3 regions of the Exiguobacterium abrahamii genome follow, and region 2 is predicted to be linked to each of the others. Evidence: riboswitches for the same ligand, from Rfam matches in the RefSeq annotation. Region 2 holds a riboswitch; each other region holds the start of a gene.

Evidence for each region. A riboswitch is a leader RNA that binds a small molecule or an ion and turns the genes downstream of it on or off. The one in region 2 is predicted to bind thiamine pyrophosphate.
Region 1: linked by a shared signal. The riboswitch ahead of tenA (thiaminase II) and the one ahead of thiD (bifunctional hydroxymethylpyrimidine kinase/phosphomethylpyrimidine kinase) in region 2 are both predicted to bind thiamine pyrophosphate.
Region 3: linked by a shared signal. The riboswitch ahead of ITJ88_RS06505 (ECF transporter S component) and the one ahead of thiD (bifunctional hydroxymethylpyrimidine kinase/phosphomethylpyrimidine kinase) in region 2 are both predicted to bind thiamine pyrophosphate.

What each region holds. Positions count from the first base shown of each region.
Region 1 is NZ_JADOYC010000002.1:279,997-283,112, forward strand. Features, by position in the region: gene ITJ88_RS11115 (DUF1002 domain-containing protein) at 4-885, opposite strand; TPP riboswitch at 1,080-1,186, shown strand; gene tenA (thiaminase II) at 1,261-1,956, shown strand; gene ITJ88_RS11125 (hypothetical protein) at 2,008-2,316, shown strand; gene ITJ88_RS11130 (glycoside hydrolase family 3 protein) at 2,346-3,116, opposite strand, start outside.
Region 2 is NZ_JADOYC010000004.1:101,660-104,775, forward strand. Features, by position in the region: gene ITJ88_RS12540 (murein hydrolase activator EnvC family protein) at 1-125, shown strand, start outside; gene ITJ88_RS12545 (murein hydrolase activator EnvC family protein) at 327-1,604, shown strand; TPP riboswitch at 1,668-1,778, shown strand; gene thiD (bifunctional hydroxymethylpyrimidine kinase/phosphomethylpyrimidine kinase) at 1,894-2,697, shown strand; gene thiM (hydroxyethylthiazole kinase) at 2,678-3,116, shown strand, end outside.
Region 3 is NZ_JADOYC010000001.1:1,267,069-1,270,184, reverse strand. Features, by position in the region: gene ITJ88_RS06510 (50S ribosomal protein L25/general stress protein Ctc) at 162-839, shown strand; TPP riboswitch at 936-1,035, shown strand; gene ITJ88_RS06505 (ECF transporter S component) at 1,135-1,707, shown strand; gene ITJ88_RS06500 (ABC transporter ATP-binding protein) at 1,704-3,116, shown strand, end outside.

The DNA.
Region 1 (3,116 bases), on a different contig from region 2:
GAATTATTTGAACACACCAGCGATTGAACTGAAGAAGTCACTGAGTCCATCGAATAATTTAGCGAAAAACCCTTTCGTTTCTTCTGATGTTGCGAAGGCATGGATGTCTTGCCCCGCATTTTTCAAACCACTCTCGATTTGTCCCCAGTTGATGTTCGCTTGCTCCATTTGATTGAATAGATTCGTCAACCGGTCCATTTGTGCGTCAGACAACTGGATATTGTTGTTTTGAATGACTTGGACGATCAGGTTTTCGATCTCGACTTTGGTTTCCGGTTTTTGATTGGCGATCTCAGCCTTGATCTCATTCATTAAGTCAGCGACTTTATCCGTGCCGACCGTTTTTCCGACGTCTGATGTGACCGATAATTCTTGCTGTGCTAAATCCTTGCGTTCGTCACTTAACTTAATTCCCGTCTCAGCGGAAGTTTGATCGTACGCTTTCATGATTCCTGTCAGTGCCGATGTCCCGGTCACCTTGTAGGGAGAAGTGATCGTGATATCGGCATCTTTGACACCCGCTGTGACGAGAGCGTTGAGATACATATCCTTTGTCACCCATGTGATGTTCTCCGTCGAGACGGAAAGTCCATCACCTTTTTCCGTCAGTTCAATCTTAGCCGACGAATACATATTGCCACCTTTTTGCGACTGTGGAATGTTTTTCCCGAGATATTTTTCTTCGTCAGCAGAAGTGGCGATGATCGGAGTGATGCCTTCCGGTGCATTGAGACGGGAAAGCACCCAAGCTTTATCCTTTGCGCCGAGCGACTCCCCGAGTGTGACGATCGTCTTATCGACGACTTGTTCGGCAGATGCGGCTGTCGGGAGTAATAGAGCAGAAGCGATAACGGCTGACGCTATGATTTTTGTTGGTGTATGCATAATGAAATCCTCCAATTTGTAAGTAACAGAATGAATTATAGTATCAGGTACTAAAGTTAGTGTACGAGAACGAAAGAAGTTCGGAATCGGTCTGTAGATGGAGACGGCATCCGTCTTCTGACACTCCATAGTATAGCGAAAAGAGGACAACTTGACTTCCATTTTCAGCATGCTATAGTGAATTTGAATCGAATAATGACCACTAGGGGAGTCGGTAGACCGACTGAGACGAACGAAGACGTTCGGACCCTTTGAACCTGATTAAGTTCGTACTTACGGAGGGAAGTGGCGTCAAGTCTTGTTCTTCTTGCGCCATGCCCGTGTGTTTCGGGGTGGTGTTTTTTCGTTTCATAACTAAACGAGGAGGATGAGATCATGACATTCACACAAGAAATCAAACAAGCGGCACAAGCGTATTGGGACAGTAGTTTTACGCACCCATTCGTTCAAGGAATCGGAGAGGGGACGTTACCACTCTCGAAATTTCGGCATTACGTCATGCAGGATGCCTATTACTTAAAACACTTTGCGAAGATTCAAGCAAAGGCAGCGTCAAAAGCAGACGACTTTGCGACGATCGCGACACTTGCCGAACATGCGACTTCGACTTACGAGGCAGAGCTGAGCTTACATCAATCATTTTTTGAGCCGCTCGGTATTACGGCAGCAGACCTTGAAGCATTTGAACCGGCACCGACAGCATATGCGTACGTCTCGCACATGCATCATGCGAGTGAAGGAACGCTTGGAGAGACGATTGCTGCCATCTTGCCATGTTACTGGTTGTATTATGAAGTCGGGCAACAATTACTGACGTGTACACCGGAAGAAAAAATCTATCAGCAATGGATCGACACGTACAGCTCGGAATGGTTTGAAAAGGTCGTCTTTGAACAGATTGCACGGCTTGATGCGCTGGCGGAGCAAGCAAGCCCGACGGAACGCGAGCGGATGAAACGTCATTTCGTGACGAGCTGTTATTATGAGTTGCTGTTTTGGCATATGGGATGGACGGAAGAGACGTTTACGTCGGTTTACGAAACGATTCCGGCACGAGCGGTATCTTCTTGAATCACTAAGTGGTAGAATTAGGAATACCATCTAGTGAAAGTAGGGATTGGAATGGAAATCGTCGTCATCGCACTCGTGATCCTCGCGGCATATGTCGTGCAGCAGGTGCTTGGAAAAGTAAAAGTGAGATTTGTTGGGTACATCATTCCCATCCTGATGGCGGTGTACGGAACATATGCTACGATTCAGAATTTTCAGGGGTTGCTTCAGTTCGGTTTTACAACGGGGAGTTCCATCGCGACTGTCCTGGTCGTCGTCCTCTACGCTTCGTTGACTTATTCACTTCATCGTGTCTACGAGCGTGCGAAAGCAGAAGCCGAATCTGCATATCCATCATTAAAAGACCGAGGCATCCTTTAAGGAGCTTCGGTCTTTTGTGTATCATGTCCTCATTTTTTCCAGTTTTTAAAGCCGTCACCGAATTCGAGATGCAGTTTGTCGGTAAAGACACCGTTCTGAAAGACCGGCACATCAACCGGTGAAGTGCCTTGCGGTTTGAACGTTCCGAAGATCGCGCGGATACCTGCAGGCAGGTTCGGTCCCGCTGATTTTAGATTGCCTGCTTCGGAGTCTGGACCGTTCGGATCACCTTTGAAGCCATAGACGAGGACATGTGCCGGTGCGTCCGGTTGAACAGCAACATCGTATGGGTTACGGAGACTGAGCAGGACGGATGGTGTCTCCGTTTGTTTCGCATAGCGGAAGATCGAAGCCGGAATCGCTTGTTCTGGTGCGTTAGGTAGTAGTTTAGCACTCGTGTTGACGTTGGAACCGACGATGATGTAATCTGCTGCATCGAGTTGCGCCCGTAATATCGGGTTTTGGTCGAGCGGTAGCGTAGTAGCCGAGTAATTCGCTGTCGTCACGTGCCAGTTCCGATTCTTAGGTAGGGAAGCGATCGTCTTTTTCATGCTGTCCGTCTGATCCGCCGCAGGAGCGATCACAAGGACGTTGGCATTCTTTTTCGGCTTGAATGGTAACGTCCGCTGATTATTTTTCACGAGTGTGACTGCGGCTTCCGTCATCGCGCGTTCTTTTGCTTTATGCTCGGGACTGCCGACGATTTGGTTCGCTTGCGCGATTTTTTCAGCTAGTGATGTCGAATCAGTCGTACCGTTCCATATTCCGCGTTCTGCCTTCAGGGTCAGGATTCGCTCGAC
Region 2 (3,116 bases):
TTGGCGCGTTAGGTAGTACAGGAAATTCAACAGGACCACACCTACACTTCGAAATCCATATCGGTGGGTATAGCTATAGTGCGACTGGTCCAGCTAACTCAGTTAATCCAATGTCGATGCTTTAATCGTAAAGAATCGTTGCGTATGCAACGGTTCTTTTTTTGTCATTTTCAAAAAATAAATCATATATTACAAAAAACCGTTTTCATTTGAAATGTAAATGAAATTTTTTTGAAACGATTACGGTGCTATAATCTATTTCAGATATGAGAGAAACTTGAATACTATAATAAAATATGAAAAAACATAAGTGAGGAAAACGATATATGCTAAAAAAACTAATTTCTACCATTGTTTTAGGAGCATTACTTATAACAGGAACACAACCGATTGCAGCAGCGACAATTAAAGAAAAAAAGGCTGAGAATGCCGCTGAACAACGTAAACTTGAAAAAGCAATCAAAAAACAAGAAGCTAAAATCTCAAAAGAGCAACGTCAAATCAATCAAATTGACGCAGCAATCAACGAAAAGATTTTCCAAGTCTCCGAAAAAAATAAACAAATTGAACAGTTGAACGTTCGAATCGATGAGTTAAAGGCAGACATCGTCCGTTACGAAGAAATGTTACAGAAACAGGAAGAATTACTCGGTGATCGTTTGCGTGTTTTCCAAGAGAACGATGGAAACTCGATTAAATGGGAAGAAGTCATTTTTGGATCGAAGGACTTAGGTGATTTATTCAGCCGTGTCATGGCGGGAAAAAAAATCGCTGAGCAAGACGATAAAATGATTTCGGATTACATCGCAACGCAACAAAAATTAGCAGAAGCAAAACAAGCGCTCGTTGAGAAAAAAGCGGAGCAAATGCAAGAAAAGAAAGTATTGATTGAACAAAAGAAAGCGTTAAAGCTTCAAATGAAAGAACGTAGTGCTACGCTGAAGAAATTACGAAAAGGGAAGACGAAGTTCACGACAGAACTGTTAGACGCAAAAGAACTTCAAGCGACTCTCGAAGCGCAAGAACGTGCAATTGCGGCAGCAAAGGCAGCCGCTAAAGCAGCGGCTGAAAAAGCAGCAGCGGAGAAAGCAGCAGCTGAAAAAGCCGCTAAAGCGAATGCTCAAGCAGCAAAACAAGCAGGTAAGAGTTCAGAATCTACTGATTCTGTTGCCCCGCCCGTTGTTTCGAGTGGAGGGAAATTCGTTCGACCATCTTCTGGTGGAGTGTCGCAAGGATTCGGACCAGCAAGCGGCGCGAACGGTTATACGTTCCACAACGGTGTTGATTTCAGTGGTTCGGTCGGGTCTCCAATCGTCGCTGCAGCAGCTGGAACGGTCATTACAGCATCAGGTGGTGGACCTTACGGTAATCATGTCATGATTTCTCACTTCCTCGATGGACAAGTGTACACGACCGTCTACGCACATATGAGTTCATTATCGGTTCGTGCAGGACAAACGGTCTCTCAAGGTCAGCAAGTCGGAACACTTGGTAGTACAGGGAATTCAACAGGGCCACACTTACATTTCGAACTACATGTCGGAGGCTATCAATACAGTGCTTCTTCTCCTCTGAATGCAGTCAATCCATTGGCATATCTGTAATCAAAACGGGCTTCGGCTCGTTTTTTTTTCTTCTCTATGCTACAGTTAAGGCGAAACGAATACTTGAGCAACTAGGGGAGCTGGAGGAATCCGGCTGAGAGGAAAACCAATCTGTTTTCGACCCTATTACCTGAACTGGATAATACCAGCGTAGGAAAGTTGAGCCGAACGGATACCGGAATGCGTGTATAACGCTTTCGTATAGCGTCGACTGCTTTTTTACAGCGGTCGACGCTTTTTTTGTCGGTCACGACTCCCTTACATTGCTCGATGGGAAGGTGAAAAGAACATGAAACACGTACTGACGATTGCAGGATCCGACTCCGGTGGTGGAGCGGGGATTCAAGCAGATTTAAAAACATTTTCAGCTTTAGGCGTTTATGGAATGAGCGTCCTGACAGCCGTCACGGCGCAAAATACGTTGGGTGTTCAAGCGGTGGAAGAGTTATCCCCAGAAATCGTAGATGCCCAGTTAACGTCGATTTTTTCAGACATTCGTGTCGATGCGATCAAAATCGGAATGGTCTCGAATGCGCAGACGATTCGTGTCATTGCTACACATCTCCGCAAACAGACAGTTCCGATCATATTAGATCCCGTCATGGTCGCTAAAGGTGGTCATGCCCTATTGCGGACGGAGGCTGAACAAGCATTGATTTCAGAACTTCTACCACTTGCGACACTCGTCACACCGAATTTACCGGAAGCGGAGCGTTTAACAGGACGATCAGTGACCAATCTAGAGGAAATGCGATTGGCGATGCATCAATTGGCTACACAGACAGGTGCAGTATTACTAAAAGGTGGGCATCTCTCGGGAGCTGCGACGGATTTGTTGTTTGATGGGGAAGTGGAACACCGCTTCACATCGGAACGGTTAGACAATCAACATACTCATGGAACTGGTTGTACCTTATCTGCGGCGATTGCGGCGCGGATGGCGCTTGGAGAAGATTTAACAGATAGCGTAAGACAGGCAAAGAGCTATGTCACGGAGGCAATTCGTCATGGATTTGCCCTCGGACAAGGTATTGGACCGACACATCATTTTCATTCACTTTGGAGGGATACACATGTTTACGACCATTCTTGAACACAAACCACTCATTCACCATCTGACGAACACGGTGACGATCAACGACTGCGCGAACGTCACACTCGCTGTTGGAGCATCACCCGTCATGGCGGAAGACATTCGCGAAGTAGAAGAGATGGTTAGACTCGCGCAAGCACTTGTCTTAAACATTGGTACGATCGATGCAGACATGCAAGCAGCTCAACGACTTGCATCCCGTGAAGCGGAACGTTTGAATGTCCCAATCGTTCTTGATCCAGTTGGAGCAGGGGCAACGACATTACGTACTGCCTTCTCTAAAGAACTTATCGATCTCGGGTGTACGGTCATTAAAGGAAATGCTTCTGAAATCAAGACGTTACTGGGGGAAGATGGGCGAACTAAGGGAGTCGATGCTGCGGGAGATGCAATGATGGATCGAGAAAGTATTCGTGCAT
Region 3 (3,116 bases), on a different contig from region 2:
TCAGCGTAATGACCTGGGAGAGAAATGCAAAGTCACGAAAGCGTCAGATTCAAAAGAGTCTGAAACCGATTGTCTTAGCATATTTAAATTGTTCAGGACTTGTCCTGCTCCTACATTCATTACCTTTTGAGGGCTATACCAAATTCAAGGGGGAAATGAACATGTCAGTTAAATTAACAGCCGAAAAACGTGAGGTACGTCCACGCTCACTCCGTAAACAATTACGTCATGAAGGAAAAGCTCTTGGTGTCGTGTATGGTTACAAAGTGGAAAGTACACCGATCGCATTTGAAGAAAAAGAATTGCTTAAAATCGTTCGAGAAAACGGTGAGAACGTCTTGATTTCACTGAAACTCGACGGTAAAAATATTAACGTCTTGATCAACCGTCGTGATATGGATGTCTTCACACCAACTGTCGATCACGTTGAATTCATCGCCGTTAAAATGGATGAAGAGACAGAAGTCGAAGCAGACGTCGTACTCGTTGGTGAAGCAGCTGGCGCTAAAGTCGGCGGATTCCTGTCACAGACACTCTTTAAAGTAACAGTCGCAGCAACACCAGATAAATTACCAGAGAACGTCGAAATCGACGTCACGAACCTCGAAATCGGCGATTCGATTTCTGTAGCTGATCTTCCGGAACAAAAAGATTTCCGTATCGTCACAGAAGGCGACATTCAAGTCGCAGCTGTCGTCGAATCTACACTCGAGCAGGATCTTGAGGAAATCGAAGAAGCAGAAGCTGAGGCGCAAGCGGAAGCTGGTGAAGACAACGAAGCGGAAGCTACGGAAGAGTCTTCAGAAGAAGCAAAAGAAGAGAACGAAGATAACAAATAAGTCGTTTAACGATACGCCCTTTGTGGCGTATCGTTTTTTTTGTGTCTTGACAATAGACAGAAGATTGCCTAAAGTGAACAGCGTATCATCTATTACCATATCCACTAGGGGAGCCCATTTGGCTGAGACGATTCACTTCGGACCCTTCGAACCTGATCTAGTTCATACTAGCGTAGGAAAGTGGAGCGATCACATCCAATGACTCCTGCTGCGCGCAGTTTTTCTGAGGACCGCTCTCTTTTTACGGAGGGCGGTCTTTTTTGGTGTCTCCCCCACTTAAAGGAGGACGAACACGATGCAACACTGGAAAATGAAAGAAATCATGGTCATGATGATGCTCGCCGTCGCTTGCGGCGTCATCTATCTCGGTTGGTCAACACTCTGGTTACCGATGTCGGCAATCTTCGGACCAGTCGGTGCCAACTGGATGTTTGGGATCTGGATCATCGCGAGCCCGCTCGTCGCGGCAATCATTCAAAAACCAGGTGCCGCCCTCATCGCGGAAATCGTCGCGGCAGCCGTCGAACTGTTCACGGGTAGTCACTTTGGTTTATCGGCTCTACTGATCGGGGTCTGCCAAGGGCTTGGTGCGGAACTCGTCTTTGCGATGACGCGTTATCGCCGTTATGACACCTGGACATTGATGTTATCGGGTGTTGGAGCCGCGATTGGTAGCATCGTCTATAGTCTGATCGCGAACGGATTCGGTTACTACACGACGACGACGTTGCTTGCGACAACTGGCTTACAATTAATTAGTGGCGCATTACTGGGCGGCTTGCTTGCAGCGATTCTCGTCCGTCGCCTTGTTGCGACCGGTGTCTTGAACGGGTTTGCGGCAGGACGTACGAAACGGGAAGTCGCATGATTACTGTCGATGATCTCAGCATCCGCTTCCCCGGTCAGATGAAGTCGGTGCTCGATCATGTATCGCTGACGATCGAGCACGGGACGACCCTTCTGCTCGGACGAAGCGGGAGTGGCAAGACGACACTGCTTCATGCCCTAGCCGGACTGACACCAGAGACGATTGAAGTCGAACAGACGGGAACCGTTACCCGGTCCGGTTCGGTCGGAGTGCTGTTCCAAAACCCAGAAGAACAGTTCTGCATGGAAACGATCGGACGCGAAATCGCTTTTAGCTTAGAAAACCGGTCGATTCCACGCGCAGAGATGGAGGAACGCATTGAACGCTTACTCGCACTTGTTGGTCTCCCTCTCCCCTTCTCGACACCAATCGCGAGTCTATCCGGGGGGATGAAACAACGCCTCGCGCTCGCTGCGGTCCTGGCGCTCGAGCCGACGATCTTATTACTCGATGAACCAACAGCTCAGATTGACCCGATCGGGCAACACGAGCTGATGGCGTTGATCTTTCGGATTCAGAAAGAACATGATTTAACGATCGTCTTGATCGAACACCAACTCGATGTCTGTTTGCCATATGTCGATCAGATCGTCTTACTTGAGGACGGATCGGTGACTGCAACGGCGCATCCGCAGGATTTGTTCCCGCAGGCGTATACAGAGCTTCAATCGAAAGGGATTGCTGTTCCCTCTTTGTATCCGTACACGTTAGAGACGTTACCCATAGATGGACCACAAGCAGCGCGACTTCACGTGCTTCCCTCAGTCGCTACAGCAGGCACTGCCTTGTTACACGTCACTGCATTATCGACGAAAGCCCCTTACCCGCTGACCGATGCGACATTTTCCCTGCAGACAGGAGAATGGGTGATGCTGCTCGGGGCAAACGGCTCCGGGAAAAGTACGTTGCTTGCAACACTCGGTCGGTTGCTCTCGCATCAAGGAACATATCGGTTCCAGGAACGTTCAGCTCAGCGTTACTCCCGGCGACGCTTTTATGAGCACGTCGGCTATGTCTTCCAACAACCGGATCTGCAGTTTCTCAAGCTGACGGTCGAAGCGGAAATTGACTGGAGTCACCGGGAAGCGACGAGTGACGAGCGCACGACGTTGCTCGAACGGCTGGAACTCGCATCCGTCAAACAGCAGTCACCGCTTGCGCTTAGTACGGGGCAACAACGACGGCTCAGCGTCGCGACGATGCTCGGGCAGTCGAAGGATGTGTTGTTGCTCGATGAACCGACGTTCGGACAGGATGGATTGACGACGCGGCGGCTCATGGAACAGTTGTTGACGGAACAACAAAACGGAACGACGCTCGTCATGGCAACACACGATATGGAACTCGTCGCCCGATACGCGGATCGTGTCCTCGTCATGGAGCAAGGTCGTATTGCTTTTGACGGGCGT